DNA from 3 places in the Salinicoccus sp. ID82-1 genome. Region 3 is predicted to be linked to each of the others. Evidence: riboswitches for the same ligand, from Rfam matches in the RefSeq annotation. Region 3 holds a riboswitch; each other region holds the start of a gene.
The links. Region 3 has a riboswitch for S-adenosylmethionine ahead of J4760_RS06990 (Na+/H+ antiporter NhaC family protein). Riboswitches for the same ligand answer to the same signal wherever they lie in the genome.
Positions count from the first base shown of each region.

Region 1: it holds a riboswitch for S-adenosylmethionine, as region 3 does, so the genes downstream of both, J4760_RS05310 (5-methyltetrahydropteroyltriglutamate--homocysteine S-methyltransferase) here and J4760_RS06990 (Na+/H+ antiporter NhaC family protein) in region 3, are expected to answer to the same signal.
Region 2: it holds a riboswitch for S-adenosylmethionine, as region 3 does, so the genes downstream of both, J4760_RS12725 (PLP-dependent aspartate aminotransferase family protein) here and J4760_RS06990 (Na+/H+ antiporter NhaC family protein) in region 3, are expected to answer to the same signal.

Region 1 is NZ_JAGFLY010000001.1:1,010,892-1,019,206, forward strand. Features, by position in the region: gene queG (tRNA epoxyqueuosine(34) reductase QueG) at 1-764, opposite strand, end outside; gene J4760_RS05280 (D-serine ammonia-lyase) at 888-2,180, opposite strand; gene J4760_RS05285 (HD domain-containing protein) at 2,200-2,850, opposite strand; gene J4760_RS05290 (putative glycoside hydrolase) at 2,954-4,159, opposite strand; gene J4760_RS05295 (polysaccharide deacetylase family protein) at 4,156-5,028, opposite strand; gene J4760_RS05300 (YkyA family protein) at 5,049-5,687, opposite strand; gene J4760_RS05305 (YceI family protein) at 5,859-6,389, opposite strand; SAM riboswitch class I at 6,567-6,664, shown strand; gene J4760_RS05310 (5-methyltetrahydropteroyltriglutamate--homocysteine S-methyltransferase) at 6,746-7,852, shown strand; gene J4760_RS05315 (S9 family peptidase) at 7,885-8,315, opposite strand, start outside.
Region 2 is NZ_JAGFLY010000005.1:246,981-255,295, reverse strand. Features, by position in the region: gene J4760_RS12725 (PLP-dependent aspartate aminotransferase family protein) at 1-1,691, opposite strand, end outside; SAM riboswitch class I at 1,764-1,875, opposite strand; gene J4760_RS12720 (very short patch repair endonuclease) at 2,109-2,567, shown strand; tRNA gene J4760_RS12715 (tRNA-Val) at 2,687-2,758, shown strand; gene J4760_RS12710 (arsenic resistance protein) at 2,806-3,738, opposite strand; gene J4760_RS12705 (hypothetical protein) at 3,748-4,275, opposite strand; gene rlmD (23S rRNA (uracil(1939)-C(5))-methyltransferase RlmD) at 4,319-5,716, opposite strand; gene J4760_RS12695 (hypothetical protein) at 5,833-6,252, opposite strand; gene J4760_RS12690 (protein-ADP-ribose hydrolase) at 6,439-7,335, shown strand; gene J4760_RS12685 (VOC family protein) at 7,369-8,313, opposite strand.
Region 3 is NZ_JAGFLY010000002.1:309,299-317,613, forward strand. Features, by position in the region: gene J4760_RS06985 (M20 metallopeptidase family protein) at 1-626, shown strand, start outside; gene J4760_RS06990 (Na+/H+ antiporter NhaC family protein) at 725-2,017, opposite strand; SAM riboswitch class I at 2,097-2,197, opposite strand; gene J4760_RS06995 (thioredoxin domain-containing protein) at 2,367-2,873, shown strand; gene J4760_RS07000 (LuxR C-terminal-related transcriptional regulator) at 2,989-5,061, shown strand; gene J4760_RS07005 (hypothetical protein) at 5,272-5,514, shown strand; gene J4760_RS07010 (DUF192 domain-containing protein) at 5,743-6,081, shown strand; gene J4760_RS07015 (Flp family type IVb pilin) at 6,135-6,326, shown strand; gene J4760_RS07020 (A24 family peptidase) at 6,414-6,854, shown strand; gene J4760_RS07025 (TadE/TadG family type IV pilus assembly protein) at 6,851-7,225, shown strand; gene J4760_RS07030 (pilus assembly protein TadG-related protein) at 7,230-8,129, shown strand; gene cpaB (Flp pilus assembly protein CpaB) at 8,139-8,315, shown strand, end outside.

The sequences.
Region 1 (8,315 bases), on a different contig from region 3:
GTGTTGATGCCTTTATTTCTTGGACACACCTGCTGGCATGTATCACAGCCATACAGGCGATTGCCGATCTTGCCACGGTATTCATCCGGCAGAAATCCTTTCGTCTGGGTGAGGAATGAAATGCACTTCTGTGAATTCAGCTGTCCATTGCCGACCAGTGCACCCGTCGGGCAGCGGTCGACACACAGATTGCAGTCGCCGCATGAGTCGATCAGTTCCTCATCCGGTGGAAATGGATAGCTCGTAAGCATCTCGCCGAGGTATGAGTATGTGCCAAGTTCCGGATTGATGACAAAACCATTCTTTCCAATATAGCCGAGACCACTGCGTCTCGCGACTTCCCTATCACTCATGACGCCCGTATCCACCATGGACTTCGTTTCGATGTCAGGATCAAGAGATTTGATATACGCTTCGAGCTTTTCAAGCCGTCTGTTGAGCAGCGTATGGTAGTCGACGCCCCACGAAGCACGGGCAAAGAGTCCGCGCCGCTCGCCTTTTCTGCTCTTCGGCGCATCGGGCAGCCGGTTCGGATAGCCGACGGCAATCGAGATGATGCTCTCTGCAGAACTGAGCGACAGTTTCGGATCCGTCCGCTCATCAATCGTTCCTTTCTCAAAGCCTGAGGCATACCCTTTCGCATGATAGTCGATCAGCTTCTCCCTGAGCTCATGGAACGGCTCTGCATGGGTGAATCCGATCTCATCGATGCCTATGGAATGTGCATAGTCGATGACCTTCTGCTTGAATTCGTGTCTATTCATATTTTCACCTGCCTTTCCTTATGAATTCTTTATTTGAAGCTGGTCATATGCGAAATTGCAATCATTATATTATACATTCACTTTTCCTGTCTGACAAACAGAAAGACCATCCATTCAGACAGTCTACCTGCCCGCCTCATAGTCCGACTGCCATTCTGCATCCGGCACCATGCTGCCGCCTGTACTCCACACGATATGCGTCGCATTACTCAGATGAGGGTCTTCCGGATGCTGATGGATTATGGCGGGGCCCGGGAAACCGGTTGCTGCTGAAGGTTCCATCTTCATATTCTCAAGGTCATGCGCTGCAGCCAAAAGAGCGTGCATTTCTGCATCTTCCACTGTAAAGAATGAGTGGATGTGCTTCTCAAGCATTCTGCCGACAAACTTTGATGGTCTGCCGACAGCAAGGCCATCAGCAGTCGTACGATTATCGAGGCCAATATCACCCACCGCAATATCATCATGCAATCCAGTCAAAATACCGAGCAGCATGCACGGTGACTGGACCGGTTCTGCAAAGACCGGATGGACAGCATCCCCGAAAACCTGCTTCAGACCGAAACTGATGCCACCAGGCGCACTTCCGACGCCGCATGGCAGATAGACATACAGGGGATGCTCGGCATCGACCTTGACACCCTCGGTGTCAAGCTGATCCTTGAGTCGCAATGCGGATACAGCATAGCCAAGAAATAAAGGTACTGAATCCTCGTCGTCAATAAAGTAGCTGTGGTCATCCTGAAGTGCCACTTCACGTCCCGCTTCTACAGCCTTGCTGTAATCATCTTCATGTTCGACGACCATGACACCGCGCTCACGCAGCATGTCCTTCTTCCACTGCTTCGCATCACTCGACATATGGATGATTACTTTGAAGCCGAGTTCAGCACTGATGATGCCGATGCTGAGGCCGAGGTTCCCTGTCGACCCACAAACAATCGTATGCTCTGAAAAGAACTGATGAAACTTCTCGGACCGGAACTGCGCATAATCATCATCCGGGACAATCATATTATGCTCAACGGCAAGATCTTCTGCATGTTTGAGTACTTCATAGATGCCGCCTCTTGCTTTGACGGAGCCGGACACCGGAAGGCGATCATCCGCTTTGACATACACTGCGCCACTAATGCTGGCATTATACTTTTCATTCAAGTGCTGTTTCATTTCACCCACTTCGATCAATGGGGACTCTATTACACCGTTATGAGGCTGTGTTTCAGGAAAAGCCGCTTCTATGAATGGAGCAAAACGTGCGAGACGCGCCTCTGCTTCCATGATATCCGACATCTTTAAAGTCCAGCCCGCATCATCCGGATCAAACCTCGCATAATGTTCATTTTTCCAAAAGACAGTATGATATCCCGCCATAGTTTCAGTAATCGGATAGCTATCAAATAATGGGTTCTTCATAGCACACTCTCCATCCCGTTTATATTTTGCCGTCCCACTCCGCATAGAACTGTTCCAGGTAGTTTTCCATGAACTGATGCCGTGCCTCTGCAACCGCCTTTGCAGTATCCGTATGCATAAGGAACTTCAGTTTCAGCAGTTTTTCGTAGAAATGGCTGATCATCGTATTGTCTTCCTGGCTATACTGCTCGAATGTCATATTTTCACGTACCTGTGTGTCCGGATGGTGCATATCATGCCCTTTATTTCCGCCATATACGAAAGTCCGCGCAATGCCGACTGCGCCAAGTGCATCCAGACGGTCCGCATCCTGCACGATTGCATCCTCAAGCGATTCCACCTTGACCGCATTGGTTCCCCCTTTGAAGGATACAGCCTGCATGGCATGGACGATGCGCCGTATGGTATCCGCCTCCACATCCCGCTCATCCAGAAACCTTTCTATCTCATCAATCTGCTGATCCACATTGCCGGTCAGCTTATAGTCGATCATGTCATGAAAGAGCGCCGCCACTTCGATGATGAAGCGGTCTCCCCCCTCTTCGTCCTGCAGCGAGAGGGCGTTGTTATACACACGCATGATATGCCAGTAGTCATGCCCTGTTGCATCCTGTGCATGAAAATCATGCACCCATTTTTTCGCGTCCTCAATAATATGGCTGTGGTCCATCTGCTCTGCTCCTTTTACGGTTGTTATTGCCTTGTTAAAATCATTATCAAATAAAATGAAGACCATGTCGAGGGACATGATCTCCATTATGTGTTTGTTACTATTATTGCGCTCCATCATCGGCATAATCCACGCCTCGCGTATATCTGTTCGAGGCATCCCACAGCAGGAACTCCTGTACGCCATTATCGTAAAGGGCCTGCACCTGTGCTTCGATTTCTTCGACACCATACTGCTTATAGTTTCCAGCGCCCAGATATGAAGCAGTGAAGTCCTGGAGCCAAGGCCGGGATACAGGAGCATCTTCAAGCTGTCCAAGTACTTCATTTTCTACCCTCATGTATTCCGAAATGGTTTCATACGGTTCAAGGTCGGGTTTCGGAATTTCGAAATAGCCGTTTCCCCAATGGCTCGGATAGATCATGGATGAGATGACATCGACATTGCTCGCTATCTTGGAGAAGTTCTGGCCGATGCCGGGCGCTTCCGGCAAGGTGGCTGCATAGCCGAAGATGTCGACGGACACATCCACATCGTATGGCTCGAGCGCTTGTCGCGCATATGCTACAAAATCAGTCACAGCAGCAACGCGCTTGTCGACTGCATTCATATCCGCATTCTCATATTCGCCCATCGTGTACTCGAGTGTATCTGCGCGGTGTTCAAACCCTTCGGGGAAGCGGACATAGTCGAACTGGATTTCCTTGAATCCCAGTTTTGCAGCCTGCTTCGCCACCTCCACGTTATAGTCCCATACTTCTTTTGAGAAAGGATTGACGAAGCTTTCTCCACGACCATTCTTCCACACATTGCCGTTCTGATCCGTGAAGGAGAGCTCGGGTCTTGCTTCGGCCAGCTGTGAATCCTTGAAGACGACGACACGAGCAATTGGATATATTTCTTCCTGCTCCATATGTGTCATCAGCTTTTCGGGATCCACATAATCATAGGAAAGCGACTGGATCGTCTCGTTGTCGGAATCAAGATCCATCATCATGTAGCCTTCGTCCTCTTTGACATCGATGACCATCGCATTCAGCGCTGTATTTGAAATGAGACCGGTCAGATCATCCATTCTTGCGCCACCCGCGGAATATCCAGATACATAGATGCCCTTGACCCCCGACTCCGGATAGGCGATATCGACGCCGCTGTCATACTTGAACTGCTCTGGAAATTCCTCCGGTACACTCAGCAGAGGACCTTCATGCAGATCCAGCACCGAAGTTTCCGCCGCACTTGCTTCCGATGCAATAAATAGTGTTGAAAATAGAAGTGCTATTGCTGAACCAATCATACGTCCGCTCATTCGGCTGCCGCCTCTCTTTCCGGAGATGAAATTTTGTCCGGATCTACGATGGTATACCCTTTGCCTCTCAGACCTTCGACAATATCGGCAGAGGCATCCCGTGTCCAGGCACGATCATGCATGAGCAGATTGGCACCGGCGTTGAGATATTCCGAGTTGACCATGATGTCCGCCAGAGCATCCGCTTCCTGATAGGCTGCCTCCCAATCGTAACCGTACGTCCAGTTCATCAGTACCATCCCCTGTTCACTGGCAATCCGGCTTGATGTTTCGGTATTCTGTCCGAAAGGGGCACGGAAAAAGCGGGGCCGCTCACCTGTAATCTCTTCAACCAGATCATTTGTCTCCACTATCTCCGCGCGCTGTGCTTCTGGTGAAAGATCCGGCAGGCTGGCATGCGTCTGTGTATGGTTGCCGATTTCAAAACCCATTTCATGGATCGTGTTGAGAGCATCCCTGCCCGCTTCCGATTCAAGATACATTCCATTGACAAAGAATATGGCCGGCGCGTCATGCTGTGCAAGTATTTCAGCAATCCGGACAGCATGACCATCCGGTGCGTCATCATATGTCAGCAGGGCGACCTGCGGCTCTGCACTGCTGCCTTCGATCGGCTGTATTGCATATGTATTTTCGTTGACACTATACTCATATGCTGCTTGTTCAACCGGTTTTGGCAATTCCACTGTTTCAGCTTCTTCCGTCACTTCTTCCACAGTTGATTCTTCAGTTGATTCCGGCTGCTCTTCGTTTGCCGCCTGGTGTGAGGATGCGTCGGCGTTCGATTCATCTTCAGGACTATCGTTCTGACAGCCGGCAAATAGTATACTGCCGCAGCACATCAATAGAAGTACTCTTTTCTTCATCATGTCCATCTCCTTTGGTAACATCATTCATCGGCTGCTGCGTCGAGCTGTGAGGAAAGGTCACCCTGCATATTCTGCAAGGCAGCAATCTCCGTATCCAGTTCGACAAGCAGTGACTGCGTCTTTTCGCGACTGTCATTGATGGACTCTATCCCTGTCTTGAAATTTTCATATGTAGTGTCATCCTGCCCCAGGGATTCGAAATAATCCCTCTGCTGTTCAAGGTCTTCTCCATACTTCGCTGCAAACGCATCAATGGATTCGTTCAAGGATTGGATGGTATTTTCAACCTCATCGACGGTTTCTTCAGAAACGCTCTGTACATCAATTTCTGCAAACTTTTCCTTCTGCTCGGTAAGTTCACTGCTGATGCCATCGAGATTCTCCAATGCCTGCTTTCTTTCATCGATATTAGTAAAGACAGCAGCAGACCCGTCAGAAAAAGAACTCAAATCTTCATCTTCCGATATACCCGTTTGAAATGCATTCTGGAGCTGGCTCTCCAGTTCCATCACCTGCTGCAGTTCCGAAACAGCAGATGCCTGTTTTTCTTCCGATCCATCAAGTGCCTGCTGGATGCTTTCGATATCATTGCTGCATGCTGACAGCAGCATGATCGACACAGCTGCACCTGATAGAAGTTTTCTTTTCTTCATTCCCATGTGCCATCTCCTTTATTGAGGGACTTCTCGCGAGTATAACAGTTCTGAATTTTATTGTAAATTGAGGAAATGACTTCTGACAATTGCTTTTGTCCCCAGTTTATACATCAAAAAAACCACGGAGAGTGAAAAATCACTTCCCGTGGCCAGTTGAACCGGATACTGCCTATTCTATTTGCTCTGCTCGGAGAACTGAAGTTCGAGCATCGCCTTGACGTCCTTGCTGACAAGTACACCGCCAGTTTCAAGCTGCTGGTTCCATGTCAGGCCGAAGTCTTCACGATTGATTGTAAACTCAGTTTCAAAGCCATGCACTTCCTGCCCCCAAGGATTTGTGCCCTTGCCATTGTACTGCAGGTCGATGCTCATCTCCTTGGTGATGCCATTGATTGTTGCATTGCCCTCGACGGTCACTGTATCCCCATTTTTCGTAACATTGCTTGATTTGAAGATGATTTTGGGATTCTTCTCAACGTTGAAGAAATCTTCTGATTTCAAGTGCGCATCACGATCTGCATTTTTTGTGCTGATGCTCTCTACGTCTATTTCTGCATACACTTCAGCATTCTCGAATGTTTCCAGCTTGTCTGTGTCCACTTCAAATATAAATGATTCGAAGTACCCTTTCACTTTTGAAACCATCATATGTTTAACTTGAAAGCCGACTTCGGAGTGCGCTGGATCTGATACGAATTTTGTCATTGTAATCCCTCCAGAAAATATTATCTCTAATTAAAGACAATTCAATATTACAATACACACTTACTTTTAGCAAGTTATTTATACTTTATTTATAAAAATGGTTATAGTCAATCTTACTGCTTCACTTGACAGAAAATTCTTTATCCTTTAGAGTACTCACTAATATAATAATTACAACTCTTATCCAGAGAGGTGGAGGGACTGGCCCGATGAAACCTCAGCAACGTACATGAAGTGTCGTGCTAAATCCAGAGAGCCATGCTCGCAGATGAGATAAACGGGTGTTCATCCCCAATTTATCTTAACCGGATAAGTTGGGGATTTATTATATTAAAATTTGAAAATGAGGGATTAAAATGACAAAAACTACAGTGCAGGCACCATTCAAAGCGGATCATGTGGGCAGTCTTCTGCGGCCTGACAGCATCCACCAGGCGAGAAAGGACTACGCCCAGGATAAGATATCTTATGCAGAACTGAGGGAGATTGAAACAGAAGAGATCAAGCGTGTTGTCGACAAGCAGATCGAGGTGGGACTCAAAGCAGTTACAGATGGAGAGTTCAGACGCCGCTTCTGGCACACTGATTTCCTGGAGCACCTGGATGGTGTGGAAGGCTACATACCGGACCACGGCTACCAGTTCGACGGCATTGAAACGGAAAGATACAACATCCGAGTAACCGGCAAAGTATCTTTCAACCCTGACCATCCCCACGTGGCCGACTTCAAGGAATTCAAGGAGATCGTCGGTGATCGTGCAGTAGCCAAACAGACCATTCCGAGCCCGAACCAGCTGTTCAATGCGGGTGTTAGAAACCTCGATATCTATCCTGACGTCGAGGAATATGCGGATGATGTCATCAAAGCCTATCAGGATGCCATACAGGCCTTCTACGATGCCGGCTGCCGATATCTCCAGCTGGATGATGTGTATATCGCCGGCCTCAGTGCCCCTGAAGTTCCGTTCAATGACAGCGGCTACGACAGGGAGACGCTGATCGACCTCGCATTGAGAGTCGCCAATGGTGCACTTGAGAAGAAGCCGGATGACCTTGTAGTGACGACTCACTTGTGCCGTGGAAACTACAGATCCAAGTGGGCATTTGAAGGCAGCTATGCCAAAATTGCTCCTGTGCTGTTCGCCAAAGAGCAGGTGGACGGTTTCTTCCTCGAGTATGATGATGACCGTTCCGGAGATTTTGAACCATTGGCGCATATCCCTGAGAATGGCCCCCAGGTTGTTCTCGGCCTGTTCACTTCCAAGCATGGTGAACTGGAAAATGCTGATGTTATCAAGGAACGTGTCGAGGAAGCCAGACAATACGTATCAAAAGACCAGATCTGCCTGAGCCCTCAATGTGGATTTGCCTCCACACACCATGGTAATGAGCTCACAGAGGAAGCACAGTGGGCAAAATTGAAGTATATCGTTTCTCTTTCCGACGAGCTGTTGAGTGAATAAAAATAGGAAGCACCTTTCGGTGCTTCCTATTTTTACGCTTTTGTGTGGTACGCAGCAAGAAATTCAGTAATCTTTCGGTTCATATCCTGAAGGTTTTCCCGATGCATGAAAGTATGACCTTCATTGCCATAGGCTGTAAAAGTTACATCCTGCCCGCTTTCTGTCATGGCGTCCGCCATCTGCACGGATTCAGTATATGGCACACGTGAATCATGATGACTATGGAATATCATCAGAGGGGCAGTGATTGCCCTGCTTCTGGAAAGCGGAGAGATATCATCCAGAAACGCACCATGCGCCTCTATGGAACCATACTCGGCTGCTCTCAGGCTGCGTCTCCATGGGGGCGTATGCCGAAAGAATGTCCTTAAATGCGATATGCCGACAATATCCACTGCAGCAGTCCACAGATCCGGATGATGCGTGACCAGCAGCAGTGTCATCAGACCACCGTAGCTTCTGC
Region 2 (8,315 bases), on a different contig from region 3:
GCTTCCGGAGAGATGACGCCTTCCTGCAGCCAGAAGACTCCAGGATTCACTTCCACCGCCTCCCTGGCAATTCCAATTGCTGCTTCCGGACTTCTGAACACCTGTACCACATCGATAGGCTCCGGCACACTCGAGAGATCCGGATAGGATTTCTCTCCGAGTATTTCCGTCTCCCTTGGATTCACCGGAATGATTCTATATCCAAGGCGCTGCATCTTACGGGCAAGCCTGTAGCTCGGCCTCGCTTCTTTTCCGCTCAATCCCACGACCGCCAGTGTCTTCTGCCTATTCACAGTATTGCCGCTCTCATCCACCACTTTTTCAGTCGGCGAATCGAGTGCCCACCGGATGACACCTTCATCATTGATGATGATCTCCTGTTTCTCTTCAGCTCCGATGCCGGTTGCTTTAGCCAGCGCCTGATTCAGATCCTGCTGTATGTCTCTCACCGATTCGATACCGACGGACAGGCGGACAAGCTCTTCCAGTACACCCGTTTCTTCCAGCTGTTCTTTTGTAAGCTGCTGGTGTGTCGTGGAAGCTGGGTGGATGATGAGTGATTTGGCATCTCCGACATTTGCAACATGTGACCAGAGGGACACATTGTCTATCAACTGCTTGCCTGCAGCCTTGCCGCCTCTGATACCGAAGGTGATGATTGAACCGAAACCATTTCTGAAGCTTTTTTTGGCCAGCTCATGGGATGGATGGTCCGGGAGGCCAGGGTATGTCACCCATTCGACAGCTGGATGATCGTCTAGAAACCTGGCAAGCTTTTCAGCATTTTCATTGTGCCGTTCCACCCGTACATGCAATGTTTCAAGACCTTGGATCAGATGGAATGCATTATGCGGACTCAATGTTGCGCCGAAGTCACGCAACAGCTGAACGCGAATCTTCGTACTGAAAGCCAGTGTCCCAAAGTCGACTGCGTAGCGAATGCCATTATAGCTGGAATCCGGTTCGGTGAATTCCGGATATTTCGCCGTATTCCAGTTGAATCTTCCTCCGTCGACCACTACACCGCCGATGGATGTGCCATGTCCACCGATCCATTTTGTTGCCGAATGGACTACGATATCTGCACCGAGTGCAATCGGCTTGCATACATGAGGTGTCGCAAAGGTGTTATCCACTATCAGCGGGACACCGGCTTCATGTGCAATGGCAGAGACCGCTTCTATGTCCAGTACCTGGAGTCCCGGATTGCCGATTGTTTCGCCGAAGACTGCTTTTGTCCTATCCGTAATGGCAGCCTTGAAATTCTCGGGATCTGCAGGATCCACGAATTTGACATTGATGCCATAGCGCGGCAGTGTCACTGCAAACAGATTATATGTACCTCCATAAAGATTCGATCCAGCAACAATTTCATCACCGGCGCTGGCCAGATTGAGTATGGATAATGTAATGGCAGACATGCCGGATGATGTCGCCACTGAAGCTACACCTTCTTCAAGCAATGCCATGCGCTTTTCGAATACTTCTACGGTCGGGTTGCCGATGCGGGAATATATATTGCCCGGCTCATCCAGTGAAAAGAGGCTTTCTGCATGATCCGTATCATGAAATACATAGGATGTTGTCTGATAGATCGGCACCGCCCTTGCCCCGGTCGTTGGATCCGGAGCTTGTCCACCGTGCAGCGAAATGGTTTCGAGATCATAAGTAGAGTTGTTTTCTTGTGACATGATGATTCCTCCTTGAATATGAATTTATTAAAAAAAGTTCTCTTCTTGTATAAGAAGAGAACTTTGAACCCCCTCTTATCTTTCAGGAATATGATTCCTGCAGGAATTAGCACCTTGTCAAGCTGTACAGCTTGACGGTTGCCGGGCGTCATCGGGCCAGTCCCTCCGCCACTCTCGATAAGTATTTATATGGATTTCTAATAATGTATACTACAATACTATGAATTAAAAATGAATGTCAAAACATTTTTTAAATAAAAATTATTCGGATTTTTAAAGCTGTACAGCGATTACGGATAGCCTTCTATTCCAAGAGCTTCTCAATCGGTGATGATCATATTCGTTCAGATTATAGAATATTGATCGCATGATTTTTCCGTCGCCTGGGTAGGATTGAAGTAGGATGGGGATGATTCCATGGCCGATATGATGACACCTGAACAAAGGAAACGCACGATGAGCAGAATCAGAGCGCAGTCGAAGCTTGAGAACAGGATTACGAAAGCATTGTGGGCCAAAGGGTACAGATTCAGAAAAAATGTGCGCAGACTGAAAGGCACACCCGATATTGCCATACAGAAATACAAAGTCGTCATCTTCATCGACTCGTGCTTCTGGCACGTTTGTCCCGAGCATGGGAATTGGCCGAAGAGCAACCAGGCATTCTGGAATCAGAAGCTTGCGAGAAATATGGAAAGGGATCGTGAGGTGGACACCCACTACCACGATGGCGGCTGGCACATCATGCGTCTATGGGAGCATGAGTTCAAAAATGACTTCGAAGGGGCTGTTGATAGGATTGCTGAATGCATAGAAGCTGCAAAACGCATAAAAAACGCGGAAAAAATAGGAGATGAAACGCAATTTCATTGTTGACAATTTACGAGAATCATTGTAAATTTGAATATGTAGTTTTTAAAGCGTGACTCATCACCTGACCACCTGCCCGGCAGGTGTTGAAATTGTTGTGAGTCCCGACAGATAAATAAAAGCTTGGTCTGTTAGCTCAGCGGGAGAGCACTTCGTTGACATCGAAGGGGTCACTGGTTCGATCCCAGTACAGACCATCCAGTATTAAAACGCAAACATCCAGTCAATAGACTGGATGTTTTTTTTATTTATAACTGTTCAGTATTCTTGAAACAAGGCCGAGAACCGGCAATTCGATGATGGGCCCGATCACGAGTGATAATGCAATCAGCGGCTCGTCTGGAAAGGCAGCAATGGCAATTGCGAGCGCAAGCGGTGAATTGCGTGCCAATGTCATGATGATGAGGCTGACTGATTCCTGTTTGCTGAATGACAGAAGTCTGCTGGCAGCACTGCCTCCAATGAAGTTGATTGTGAAGAATACAAGCAGTGGCAGTAGGAGGAGCAGCACAATATCCAGATTTTCAATCAGTGAAGTCCGCTCGGAGGCGAACATGGCGGCAATTGCTACGCCAAGGAACAGGACATTCGCCTGCTCGAAAAACCGCTTCATCCTGCCCCCTGATCCAAACAGCCTTCTCGTCAGTATGGCAAGGAGGAGCGGTATGCCGATGATGGTCAGTATGCTTTCGATGATCGTATGTACCGGCAGTCCCATACTCTGCTCCAATCCAAAAAAGAGGTGGAGGTAGACAGGTAGAAGAATCAGCTGCAGTATCAGATTCATAGGCAGCATTGAGGTGGAAAGTACAGTGTCCCCTTTTGCAATGCCTGTAAAGACAAGATACCAGTCTGTGCATGGTGTAACGGTGAGCATGATGAAACCGATCCATAGAAGCGGATGGTCAGATAGAAATAACATTCCGATCAGATATGCAATGATGGGGGTCCATATGAAATTGATGACGAGGGACGTCACAACAAACTTCACTTTTCTGAATGATGTAAAGACACGCTTCAATGGCATCAGTAGAAAAAGACCATACAGCATGAGCATGAGAAACGGGGCAATGAAGTGGTCCGCCATACTCCCTATGGCATCAATGCCGCCGATCAAGAGACCGATGCACACAGCAAGCAGTATGATGACCGGCTGGTACCTCTCCAGACTGTTCATGATGCGCACCTATTCCAGCAGATTGGCAACATCCCATGTCTCTCTTTTATAAAGCTTGAACATGAAGTACATAAGGACAATGATGCCGAATTTCATGGACAGATCATCGAGCTCCGTATCCGCCATGATGACGGTATTCCCATTCGGCCCTTTTTCCTTGACTGTAGCCACATATCTTTTGTCTATATGGGCTTCCATATCACCATCGGAATTCTCTTCAACCTTCATATGGTGGTCATCCACCTCTCCGACTATCTTGAACTGCAGGAGATTTCTGCCCGGTTTTTCCTTGAATACATGCTGCACATCATCTGTCACAATAATATATTTTGAAATATTCATATCCTTGAAGCGGCGCCTTTTCAAGCCGAGTACTACAGAAGTGCCCCGTGTGGACGTATATGAATAGGTATTCTGTTCCTCACAGTTTTTTAGAACTGCTTTCTCAACATAGCCGACTGTTTCATCGTGATCGTCTTCTATAGCCAAAACTTTTCTATTCGAATCAACCGAAAGTTTAAATTGATACTGCTTCATAACTGCCTCCTTCATACTGTGTCCGTATCCATCAGAATATCGTCTATAGTGATGGACTGGTTTTTCTGAAAAGTGCCACGAGCTCGACGTGAACTGTATGGGGGAAGAGGTCCACTGGCTGTACTCTCTCGAGTGCATACCCGAATTCCCTGAGTGACGCAGCATCTTCTGCGAAAGATTCCGGATTGCAGGAAACATACACGACACGGTCCGTTCCAAGACGTCCGATTCTGCGCATGACCTTGCCTCCAGCACCTGAACGTGGCGGATCCAGCATCAGCAGATCCGGTATGCCCCATGACTCGAGTACTTCGTCCATTCCCCTTCTGGCATCTTTCGCCAGGAAGTAGGTGTTGCCGATTCCATTGTCTTCTGCGTTTCTTTTGGCCGATTCGATGGATGTCTCCACAATTTCGATACCTGCGAGTTCCTTTACCCTTCTGGCAAATGGCAGGGAGAATGTCCCTACACCGCAGAACAGGTCGATCATGCGTTCATCGAATTCGACTTCAGCCATTTCAATGGCCAGTTCCACAAGCTTCTCCGCCTGCTGCGGATTGGTCTGGAAGAACGTATCGAACCAGATTCTATATTTATAGCCGTACATCTCATCGTTGATGTAGTCACGGCCATGAAGAATATGCGTATTTTCCGACTGAGTCATATCGGCCCAGTCGGTATTTTCCATCCACATCAGACTTTTCAGGCTACTGAACTTAGTCGTCAGTCTCTGAACAAGGTCCCCCACAGCCGTCTCGACCTCAGACGGTCCTTCCGTCGCAAAAACAGCAAGCATCAGCTCACCTGTCTTCTGGGACTGGCGTACCATCAGATTGCGCAGCAGGCCTGTATGCTGATCCTTGTCGTATCCGCTCAGCTCATGCTCCCGTGCCCACTCCGACACTTCGAGCATCGCCTGGACCATCTCGTCTCCTGCAATGAGGCACGTATCGAGATCGATGATATTGCGGAAATTGCCCAGTTCATGGAGACCAAGCGCCCCATCACGACCGAAAGTGAATTCCATCTTATTGCGGTACTCCCATGGTGTCTCCATGCCGATCGCATCTGCGACAATATCCACATCAAATCCATGGTCACGAAGAAACCCACGTACTTTATCCGTTTTATAGTGAAGCTGCCCCTGGTACGTCCAGTGCTGCCAGACGCAGCCGCCGCATTTCTCGAAATGTGGACATGGTGCCACAACACGTTCCGGACTTTCCGATACGATCTCATCCGGAAGCAAGCGGGCCACTTTGCGATCCGGGTTCGGCACGGTCACCTTGGCCGTCTCGCCGATGAGGGTCTGCGGCACGTTGAGTTTCAGTTTCCTCGGATTGCTGCCACCAGCGTCACGCCATACATGACCCATCCCCGATCCCTTCTTATCCAATTTATCTATTTCCACTATATGTGTTTCATAATTCTGATTCGACAAAACAGTCTCTCCTATCCGTATCTCTTAATCTATATATACATTATCCATGATTTTCATAGTAATTGCTTCAAATATTTTAGGATGATTTACTATAATGTGCAATATAGAAAATGCATTCATATCAAAAGACGAACCATCAATCCGACACATGCACCGAAAACTGCGTGGCCGAGTGTCCAGTATAGCCATGCACTATAATCATCGGATGACGGTGGTGACGCTGACAGCCCGGTAAGAAAATAGAGAATGCTGCCACCCAACGTGGACAGAAGGACAAATGACCAGACCTCCGTTTCAAAACCGAAAGGGACGAGCAGGAGATACATCACCACTGCACTCGCAATGCAGCAGAAGTAGTGGAACAGGATGCCGAGCAGCTTATGATCGCTCCTTTGCTTGAGTACGGGGATGTAGTCGATGTTATAGAACAGAACATCCGCCTTGTTGCCGGTAAAAAGACGGATCAGCTTCATTACCAGAGTGAAAACCACTCCCGAAACCGCTCCGGCCAGAACCAGCTTCAAGAAAATCATCATCCCAACACCCCAATCCTTCTGCACAGCTTTATTCCAATGGATTGCTGTAAACATTCATAGTAACTATACCCATAGGAAAAAACCATTAACGATAAAATGTGAAATAAAAGATGAGATATACATATGATTCATTTGCGTGGAAATCGAGGGATTTTCGTGACAGAATATAAGCAAGAGGTGATTGTAATGGCAAACATCGAATTGTCCGAATATGCAAATGCCATCAGATTATACGAACCGTTCGAGCCGGTGATGGCTGAAAACACCAGCAAGGAAACTTTGACGGATGAAGTATTGGAGATATTACGCAATGAAAAGGCAGGGACGCAGGATATTGATATCCCGGATGACCAGATCGCAAAAAGGAGACTGATCCGTGCCCTGCTCAACATCAGACAACCACTGCCACTTAAAAAGGAAATGATGCGAAAGCTTGATGCACTGCTGCAACAGGAGAAAGCAGAGAAGCAGACAACTTCTGCAGCCTCGATTCCAAGTATTGTTTCAGCTTTCCCCGAGAATGGAATACAGGGCGCCGACATGATGGCACTCTGGCAAGGGAATATTACCGACATCAAAGCCGATGCCATCGTCAATGCCGCCAATGAGAAACTGCTCGGATGCATGCAGCCGCTGCATGATTGTGTGGACAATGCCATCCACTCCGCTGCCGGACCGATGCTGCGGGATGATTGTGCCGAAATCATCCACCGTCAGAAATCAGATGAAGAGATAGGGACCGCAAAAATAACACGTGGCTATCATCTGCCGAGCACTTACGTCATCCACACTGTCGGACCGGCAGTGACCAATGAAACACCCCTCAACGATGTGCATGTTGCCGAACTCATTTCAAGCTACCAGTCCTGTCTTGACCTGGCACATGAAATTGAAGACATCAGAACGATTGCCTTCCCTGCCATATCAACAGGCGTGTTCGGCTTTCCAAAGCAGCGGGCAGCAGAGATCGCTGTCACGACAGTCGGCAACTGGCTCAAGCAGAACGATCATCATTTCGATCGGATCGTTTTCAATGTATACAGCGAAGCGGACAAAGCAATCTATGAAGACGTGTTCAAGTAACAAAGAGCGGCAGAGTTTTCTGCCGCTCTTTGTTTATGTCCACTCCTCAATCGGTCTGAGATAGGATTCGATCTCTTCCCTTCTTTCCTCAAGAAAAGGCGGCAGATCAAGTGTCTTGCCAAGCGTTTCAGCCGACCGGTCCGCAGTGAATCCCCTGGATACAGGACCGACGATTTCGAAGGTAATGTCATTCTCCTCTGTAAAATACAGACTTTCGAAATAATAACGGTCTTTGATTCCGGTCGTTGCATATCCTTGGTCTTTCAATATTCTGTCCCATTCCAGAAGCGGGCGTTCTTTCGACTGGATGGCCAGGTGGTGCACACTGCCCCGCCCTGCGCGTGCTTTTTGTCCCGATTGTGCTTTTATCAGAATCTCGCCGAACACTTCATCTGCAACGGAAGTAAGCAGCGTTTCCTCGGCATTGCCATGGACGACGGTATAGCCGAAGGTGTTCTCAAGCAGTAAAACGATGCTTGGCATGTCCATCACGGTGATTTCCACTGTACCCATGCCAAGAATCCGATGCCCTTCTTCTATGTCATTTTCACTCCATGGCTGCCAGTCTTCCGGGACAGCCTGATTGTCATGATTGATCAGTACAAGGGCCAGGCCATCCGGATCATTGAAACGGAGTGCTTCCCTATTGCCATACCGGGTGATGTCTTCGTGCGAAACACCATAGCTATCCAGGCGCTGCTGCCAGTATTGGAGACTCTCATGGCTTGGTACAAGCAGTCCGATGGCGGAGATCATATTGGTACCGGGATGGGTGCTGCCGATATTGCCGATTTCAAAAAACGTCAGATCATTTCCTGTACTGCCAAGCGCATCACCATAGAAGACGTGGTACATCTTCGGATCGCCCTGATTCACGGAAACTTTCACCCTTCTCAGACCGAGTACTTCCGTATAGAAATGATTGTTCTCTTTTAAATCTTTTGTAAACATGGAAATATGATGGTGTCCTGATATCATTC
Region 3 (8,315 bases):
CCAATTCGGACAGTTTCGACCTGAAGATCCAAGGCAGCGGTGGACATGCCTCCCAGCCTGAAAATGCCATCGACCCGATCATCATCGGAGGCCAGATTCTGAACCAGTTCCAGACCATCGTCTCCCGGATCACATCACCACTCGATTCGGTCGTCATCTCAACGACCAAGTTCCATTCCGGCAGTGCGAAGAACATCATTCCGGATACTGCGATGCTTGAAGGCAGCGTGCGGACGTTGAGCGATGAGACACGTGCTGTTGTCAGTGAACGAATGGAAAAAGCGGTCGAGAGCGTATGTGCCATGTATGGTGCCACATATGAATTTTCATTCAATGTCGGCTATTCCGCTGTTGTGAACGACGAAGCGATGACTGAAAGAGTGAAGGAGATTGCTGTGTCGGAGTTCGGGGACAAAGTATTCGAATTCCCACTCGCCATGGGCGGCGAGGACTTCTCCGCCTTCTCCCGCGTCATTCCTGCAACCTATGCATGGATCGGAGCCGGCAATAAGGAGAAGGATATGGAATATCCGCACCACCATCCGAAGTTCGGCATCGATGAAGACGGCTTCATCGATGGCGTCAAAATGATGGTGCATACCGCACTCGGGATGACAAAGGGATAGCACAAGCAAAAAGCCTGATCTCGAGATGAAATGTCATCTTGAGACCAGGCTCTTCTTATTTTTCCATATGACAGGTGGTCTGCCATCTTGCATGAAAATCACGCCGTCTTCTTCCTCGGAAAGCCGATCAGTATGGCGATAATACCGCAGATGAGCAGTGTAGCCGGGTAGATGGAGTACGGAATCATGGCAACGGGTGAAATTGTGGCGAGCCCAGCTGCGGCGAGCATCTGTCCACCGTAGGGGATGAGGCCCTGGAAGGCGGCAGCGAAAATATCGAGCAGACTGGCTGACTTTCTGCGGTCGACACCGTATTCGTCGGCGATATCCTTGGCAAGCGGGCCGGTGATGATGATGGATATCGTGTTGTTGGCTGTACTCAGATCCGTCGCGCTGACAAGCGCGGCGATGCCGAATTCGGCACCCTTTTTGGAACGGATTCTGCTGGTGATGAAATGCAGCAGATAGTCGATACCGCCATAGTGCTGGATCAGCGCAATGAGTCCGCCGATCAGAATGGCGATGATGGCAATATTCTGCATATTGTCGATGCCTTCTCCAGCGGCTGCGATGAATGAAGTGAACGTGTAGGAGCCATCAATCAGACCAATCAGTCCGGCGAATACGGTACCGCCGATCAGTACGATCAGCACGTTGACACCGAGCAGTGCGATGACCAGCACAGCCAGATAGGGCAGCACTTTGATGAGGCTATAATCAAGATCTGTTGCAGGTGTCGTCGTCTGGCCGGCTGTAATGAACCATAGGATGATGATGGTCGCTATGGCTCCAGGCAGTACGATGAAGAAATTCGTCTTGAACTTGTCGACCATCCGGACCTCCTGGGACTGTGTGGAGACGATGGTCGTATCGGAGATGACGGACAGATTGTCCCCGAACATGGCACCACCGATGACGGTCGCCAGTGCCAGTGCAAGCGGCAGATCCGTCTGTCCGGCGATACCGATGGCGATTGGTGCCAGAGCGACGACTGTACCTGTGGATGTTCCCATGGAGATGGAAATGAAACAGCAGATGATGAACAGGCCGACCAGCAGTAGATTGCTCGGCAGCAGTGACAGACCGAGATTGACTGTCGACTCCACGGCACCCATGTTTTCAGCGACTTGCGAGAATGCACCGGCAAGCAGGAAGATGAGTACCATCAGCATGATATTCTCACGGCCTGCTCCTCTGGTGAATATGGCAATCTTTTCACTCAGCCGATCGTTCGGCTTCAGCAGTACAGCGACAATGATGGCAATAAAGAGCGCAACGGTAATCGGCATTGCCTTGAAGTCCTGTACAGCGATGCCGGTTCCGATGAACAGTGCCACGAAGACGAGAAGGGGGAGTAGCGCGAGAGGATTCCCTCGGTTGTTATTTTTCATAATGTATACCTCCAGTGGATGATTGGTCCAGAGAAACAAAAAAGCCCACTCCATAAAGAAGAGGGCAGCGATCCATCTCTTCTTATCTTTCAAGCACTAGGCTTCTGGAATTGGCACGGGGCTCAAAGAGCTGCTGCCGAGGCTTCGAAGGGCCAGTCCCTCCACCTCTCTGGATAAGAATCATTCGATTTAATTTTAAACAAACTTTACCGCCTTTTTACTGCCATGTCAACGAGAAATAATTTTGACTCATCATTTTGAAATTGTGTAATTATTCAATCTTTTAAATTTCTGGAAATTCCTCTATACTTGAATGGCAAATCAGAACGATGGAAGGGAGCGTTACCATATGGAACATGCACCACCTCTTATTCTGGGTCGCAGTGACGCCGGAAAACAGGTAGAAGTATTTCTGAATACCGCCTGCCCCTATTGTGTCAATTTCTTTCTGGCAGCACACGAGGTACTGATGCCACGAGTCGAAGCGGGGGAAGTAGGATACGCCATCAAACACTATGACAAGCCTAAAGTGAGACTGCTGCACGGAGCAATCGCCAACCTGCATATCGACTACAATCAGCCGGAGCGTGCGTATGAACTTCTGCATTCCCTTTTTAGAACCCAGCGGGAATGGCGTCTATTGGACAGTGGTGAGATCGAAAAGATGATGCAGCAGGAGTATGGATGCAGCGAGCAGCGCAGCACAATGAATCTGAGCCTTGATATTACAAAAGAAGCATTGGAACGCTCCATTACAGCGGTTCCGACGGTCTTCATCAATGATGAGAAGTTCGCCTTCGAAAGTCTCGGACCTGCAGGGGACATCGCAGAAAGACTGGACCGGGCAATTGACTGAAATTGAATTTATTTACATGCACTCTACATATTTCTAGTATCTTCGGGTAAAATTTTAAAGAGACTTCCCGGTATACTGATACAACCGAAGAAATCTGCAGAGGAGATGTTGGATGATGGCTACAGCGATTGAGTTGATAGAGAAGTTTCAGCAGACTTTCGCATCACAGTATGGATTGACGTTCTTTCTCACTGATGAAAAAGGGGAAATGGTCACCTCGGTCGAGGGAAACAACAGACTGTGCATGGTCATGCTGGAGCAAGAAGGACTTTTGGAGGAAATTGAAGGCATACTGAAAAACAACGAAAGAATCAGCAGATCCCTGATCTACGAAGTGGGCTCGGGCATCCATGTCATGGTATCCCCGGTCACTGATGAACAGGGCGCAACATACTATCTATGGGCAGGTGTGCTTGTGGAGCAGGATGCTGAAGTGCAGGGATATTTGAAAACAGCGGAGACGATCCCTGTACTGCATGAAGCAGACCGTAAGGAGTGGATAGACCTCATCGACCGCATGGCAGAGCTTGCCTCCCTTTGCATGAGAAATGAAGCCCACACGCCGCTCGCCGGATTCTGCATGGAGAAATTCAGGAAGTATATGCAGGAGCATAAGGACGCCAGTGCGGAAATGTTCTCCCAGGTGACCGGGAAAGATGGAGAAATCGACTTCATGGGGATAGCGGAACAGACAGGCGAAGATACATATACGGTCACAAAGATCATGGGCGAGGAAGCGGAAGTGCTGAAGGGCAGGAAGTTTCTTGTCGGAGAAGGGTTTCTCGGCAGGGCAGCCCTGATGGAGGAGCGTTCGTACTGGGAAGATATCGGACACGACAGACGTGCAAAGTTCTTCTCTCCGATGCACACGCGTCCGAAGTTCCTGTTCATAGATGTAATAAAAATGGCGGATGGCTCCATATCGGTCATCTTCGGGGGCAGTCTGTCAAAAAAGAAAGCCGGTCCTTCCACCAGAACCATCATGCAGATGGCTTCCATACTGGTCGAATCCAGTATGATGGTTGAAGGACTGCGTCATGAAAATACACAGCAGCTCTCGCGTCTCACTTCACTGGTCGAGCTGAGCGGCCTGATGGCATCGACGCCGGATCCGAGGCGGATGGTTCTCATTCTCCTTGATATCAGCATCAATCTGGTTGAAGGGCCATTCTCACTCATACTCATAAAGGATGAGAAAGATGGGAAGGGCAAGCTCTTCACGAGAGGCACCTACAGTGGAGATGTCAACCAGTACGTCAGGTCGGTGATGGACCGGACAGGCCGGCTCACCCGCTTTCCTGAGAGCACAAGCAGTGAGCCCCATATCCAGGTCCTTCCGGATGGAGAGCGGGTCATCGAATGTCCGTTATCCTATGGCAGTGATCTGATGGGCATACTGTCAGTCGGCATCAATGATACAAAGGAAATCGACATGGTTGAGCATATCGCCTTCCTGCAGACACTATCCATCATCGGTGGGGTCTCGCTCCAGCTTGCGGGACATAAGGATATATGTGTCGCTGCAGAGAAAACGGAAGCCCTTCATCTTGCCGTGGCGGAAATGGACCCTGCAGCGTACGAACAATCAAAAGAAAGTGCAGAACTCGCAGCAGTCATCACCACCAGACTGGAACTGCCTGAAAAGACCGCCCGTTACATCGTGCGCGCCTGCCAGCTGTCCTACTATTCACCTGCATTCATCAGAAAAATGTTTCCTGAGAGGGATATGGGGGCAATCATGGAGGCCGGAAGCGCAATTGCAGCACATGAGTCAGTATCCGAGACGCATCCGCACAGTACGGCAGGCTATATATATGCCCTATGCACCGCAGAGGATATGGAGACGGCCGAGAATCTCCGTTGCATTGACAGCCAGGTGCGCGAAACCTTCCTCTCACTGACAAAAAACACCCAGATCAGTGAAGTGGTCTTCGACCTTCCAGGTGATCGAGAAACAGATGACAGGGCAGCCATCGCTGATGCTGTAAGTAGTTTGGATGACCTGTCGCCGAGAGAGCGGGAAGTACTGACACTGCTGTCAAAAGGAAAGAATAATCAGGAAATCGCAGAAACCCTCTATATCAGCAGTCATACCGTCAAAAACCACGTGACTAAGATCTTCCACAAGCTGAATGTATCAGACAGGGTGAGTGCCATTTCAAAAGTTTACAGCCACCTCCATAAATAGCGCCGGGAAGGGTATAGGAGATGAGGCCATCAAGTTCTAGTCCTCGTTTCCTATGTCCGTGACCGGCGTTTTGCAATTAAGGAATGGAAGCGGATTTATTTATTTTCCTAATAGCGCTATGATGGAGAGGCAGTAGAAGTTGCTTATGCTTAAAAGAAGACGGCAATCGACAGGATCTGTATTGCCGAATCAGGTGAGGAGGGGGAAGGGATGAACAATAGGACATGTCTGCCGCTGCAGATGGAGTGCATCATGCTATTTCAATCCGACCCGATGTCGTCCCATTCACTCGAAGAGCTCTCGAATAAGCTGGATCAACCAGCCGAGGATCTCGAATCCATTATGGAGATGCTGGAAAAACAAGGGATTATTGAACAGCTTCATGCGTCGGGGCAGAAAAGATATAGATATCACGAGCCCGAAGCCACTTCAGAATTTGAAATGAACCCATAATGGAATGAATCAGCGAAACTGACGGAGGATGAGAAATCATTCTCCGTTTTTTTGTATTCTATAGGAGCAGAGTAGGACACTGCTCCTATACATATAAGACCACGTTCCCATTGGAAGATATTGCGCACAATGGGAACGATGGGGGATGGTTGAAGTTTCGGTTCCAGTGCATAATTCATATTGTAATCAACAGCAAAGCCAAAGGCGCACAGGGAGGAACACACCGGAATGAAACTGGTCAACAGCACAACGGATACAGTCTTGGTAAATGATCTCAGACAGGCATACAGCTTCTGGTCCAGATTCAAAGGACTGATGTTCAAGTGCTCGATGCCGAGTGACAGCGCACTGCATCTCTATCCGTGCAGATCCATCCACACTTTCTTCATGAAGTTCAGCATCGATGTCATCTACCTCGATGAAGAAAACAAAGTGGTCGGTATCGAAACAAACCTCATTCCAGGAAAGATCGGCTGGAGATACAAAGAAGCCCGTTCAGTCATAGAGCTGCCGGCAGGCAAACTCTACGGCGTCTCCACTGGCGATACTCTGGCATTTGCTGAATGAACCCATGCACTATAGCTTGACGCTACTCATTATATAAATGGAGGGAAATACACATGATGGAATTTTTTAAAGGTCTGGTAATGGAAGAAGAAGGACAGGGCATGACGGAATACGGTCTGATTCTTGGTCTTCTTGTTGTCGCAGTTGTTGCAGCTTTCGGATTCCTTACAGGTCAATTTGAAGGTATTATGACTAGTCTCGGTAATGCGATATCAAATGCAGTTAATCCGCCAGCAGGATCATAAACTAGAACAACTTGATGCACCTGCAGACCCATATTTATCAATGGGTCTGTTTTTTTATAGATAGATTAAACGGAAGGAAGAGGATGTATGCTGATCAACGTCATTTTGATAATGATACTCGCCGTCTGTGTTGCAACGGATGTCCGCAAACGAAAAATATATAACAAGGTGATTTTCCCGTCACTCATTGCTGCATTTGTTCTGAATACAGCAATGGGGGGATTCAGTGGATTTGGAGAGTCGATTATTGGGTTTTTAGTCGGTCTTGTTTTGCTGCTCATTCCGTACATTCTTGGAGGAATGGGTGCCGGTGATGTGAAGCTTATGGCATTGATCGGTGCACTGAAGGGCTATGCGTTTGTCCTCGAATCCTTTGTCTATATGGCATTGATTGGTGGTCTGCTCGCAATAATGGTTATCATTATGCGCGGTGGATTTAAGAAATCTCTTGGCATTGGTATGCCTTACGGAGTAGCAATTGCAGGTGGTGCTGTCGTGGCGCTGCTGATGGATGTGACATTATTATGATCAAAAAAGAAGATGGTCAGTCTCTTGTAGAGTTCGCAATCCTCGTTCCTCTGGTTTTTGCGTTACTGATAGGTATTGTTGATTTCGGACGTGTCATCCATTCGCAGCTTCAGCTTGAACTCGTCACCCAGGATGCAGCACGCATGGCGGGTCTTGGGGAGTCTGATGAGATGGTGAAGTCATATGCACTTGATAATTTCGTCTCAGGTGATTCATCAAAGCTGGATGTCACCGTTTCCCCCAGCGGTGAAAAGGACTCGGGCACTTACGTTACGGTGGAAATGACCTACCCTGAGAGCATATTCAACATGTTTGGCGACTACTCCATTCCATTTACAGTAAACACGAGCTCGACGACGAGAGTGGAGTGATATGATGCGCAAACTGTTTCGTGACGAAAATGGAAACATGTATCTGCTCATGGCTTTGACCATGTTTCTGTCAATCGGAATCCTTGGACTGGTTATTGATGGCGGACAACTCTACATGACCAAAAGCCATCTGCAGAAGACTGCCAATGCGGCTGCTGTATCGGGCGCACAGGAACTGCCGAATTCAAAGGAAAGTGTGGATCAGGTGGTTGGTGAGATTCTCGGTCACCATAATGAATCGGGCAGCCTTCTTTTTTCCAATGTGGAGTCGGAGAAACTGCTTCATGTTGGTGTTGGCAGAGAAGTGCCTTTATTCTTCTCATCATTATTCGGCATCGATAGCGTCACGCTCAGTGCCGACGCGAAAGCTTCATTGCTTTCAATGACTTCAGGGATTGGTACGGTACCACTTGGTATGGACGAATCAATGGATCTTGTATATGGACAGACCTATACATTGAAAGTTGATGCCGGAGATTCGGAAAATGGAAATTTTGGCATACTGGCATTGGATGGCCCTGGCGCAAGATCCTATAGAGAATCTCTGAAATATGGATTCGACCAACCATTGGAAGTCGGTGATATTGTGAATACACAGACCGGGAACATTGCTGGAGCGACACGGGAAGGGGTCAACTACCGCATTGATGACTGCCCTGATGGAAATCCCGAGGAGAGGGACTGTGCAAGAATCATGCTGATTCCTGTATACAAGCCGCATATTGTTGGCAGTAAACTTGAGAGTGTAGAAATTACCGGATTTGCATATTTCTATCTGTCTGACCCGATGAACAGTAAAGATGACTCGATTAAAGGGGTCTTCATCAAAAGAGCTGGATCAGGAGAATCCACTGGCGAGGCTTCTCTCGACCGCGGTGCATATACGATTAAACTAACACGGTAGGTGGAATGGATGAAACCGAAAAAAATACTGTTGCTGGCAATCTTCTCAGGGTTGCTGACAACGGGTGTGTTCTATATATTCATGCAGCAGAATACCGAAGCGGAAGTGGAACAGCCGGTGATGGTGCAGGTGGTTTCTGCAGCAGCGGATGTCGGGGAGAATGTGCAGCTCACTGATGAGAATCTG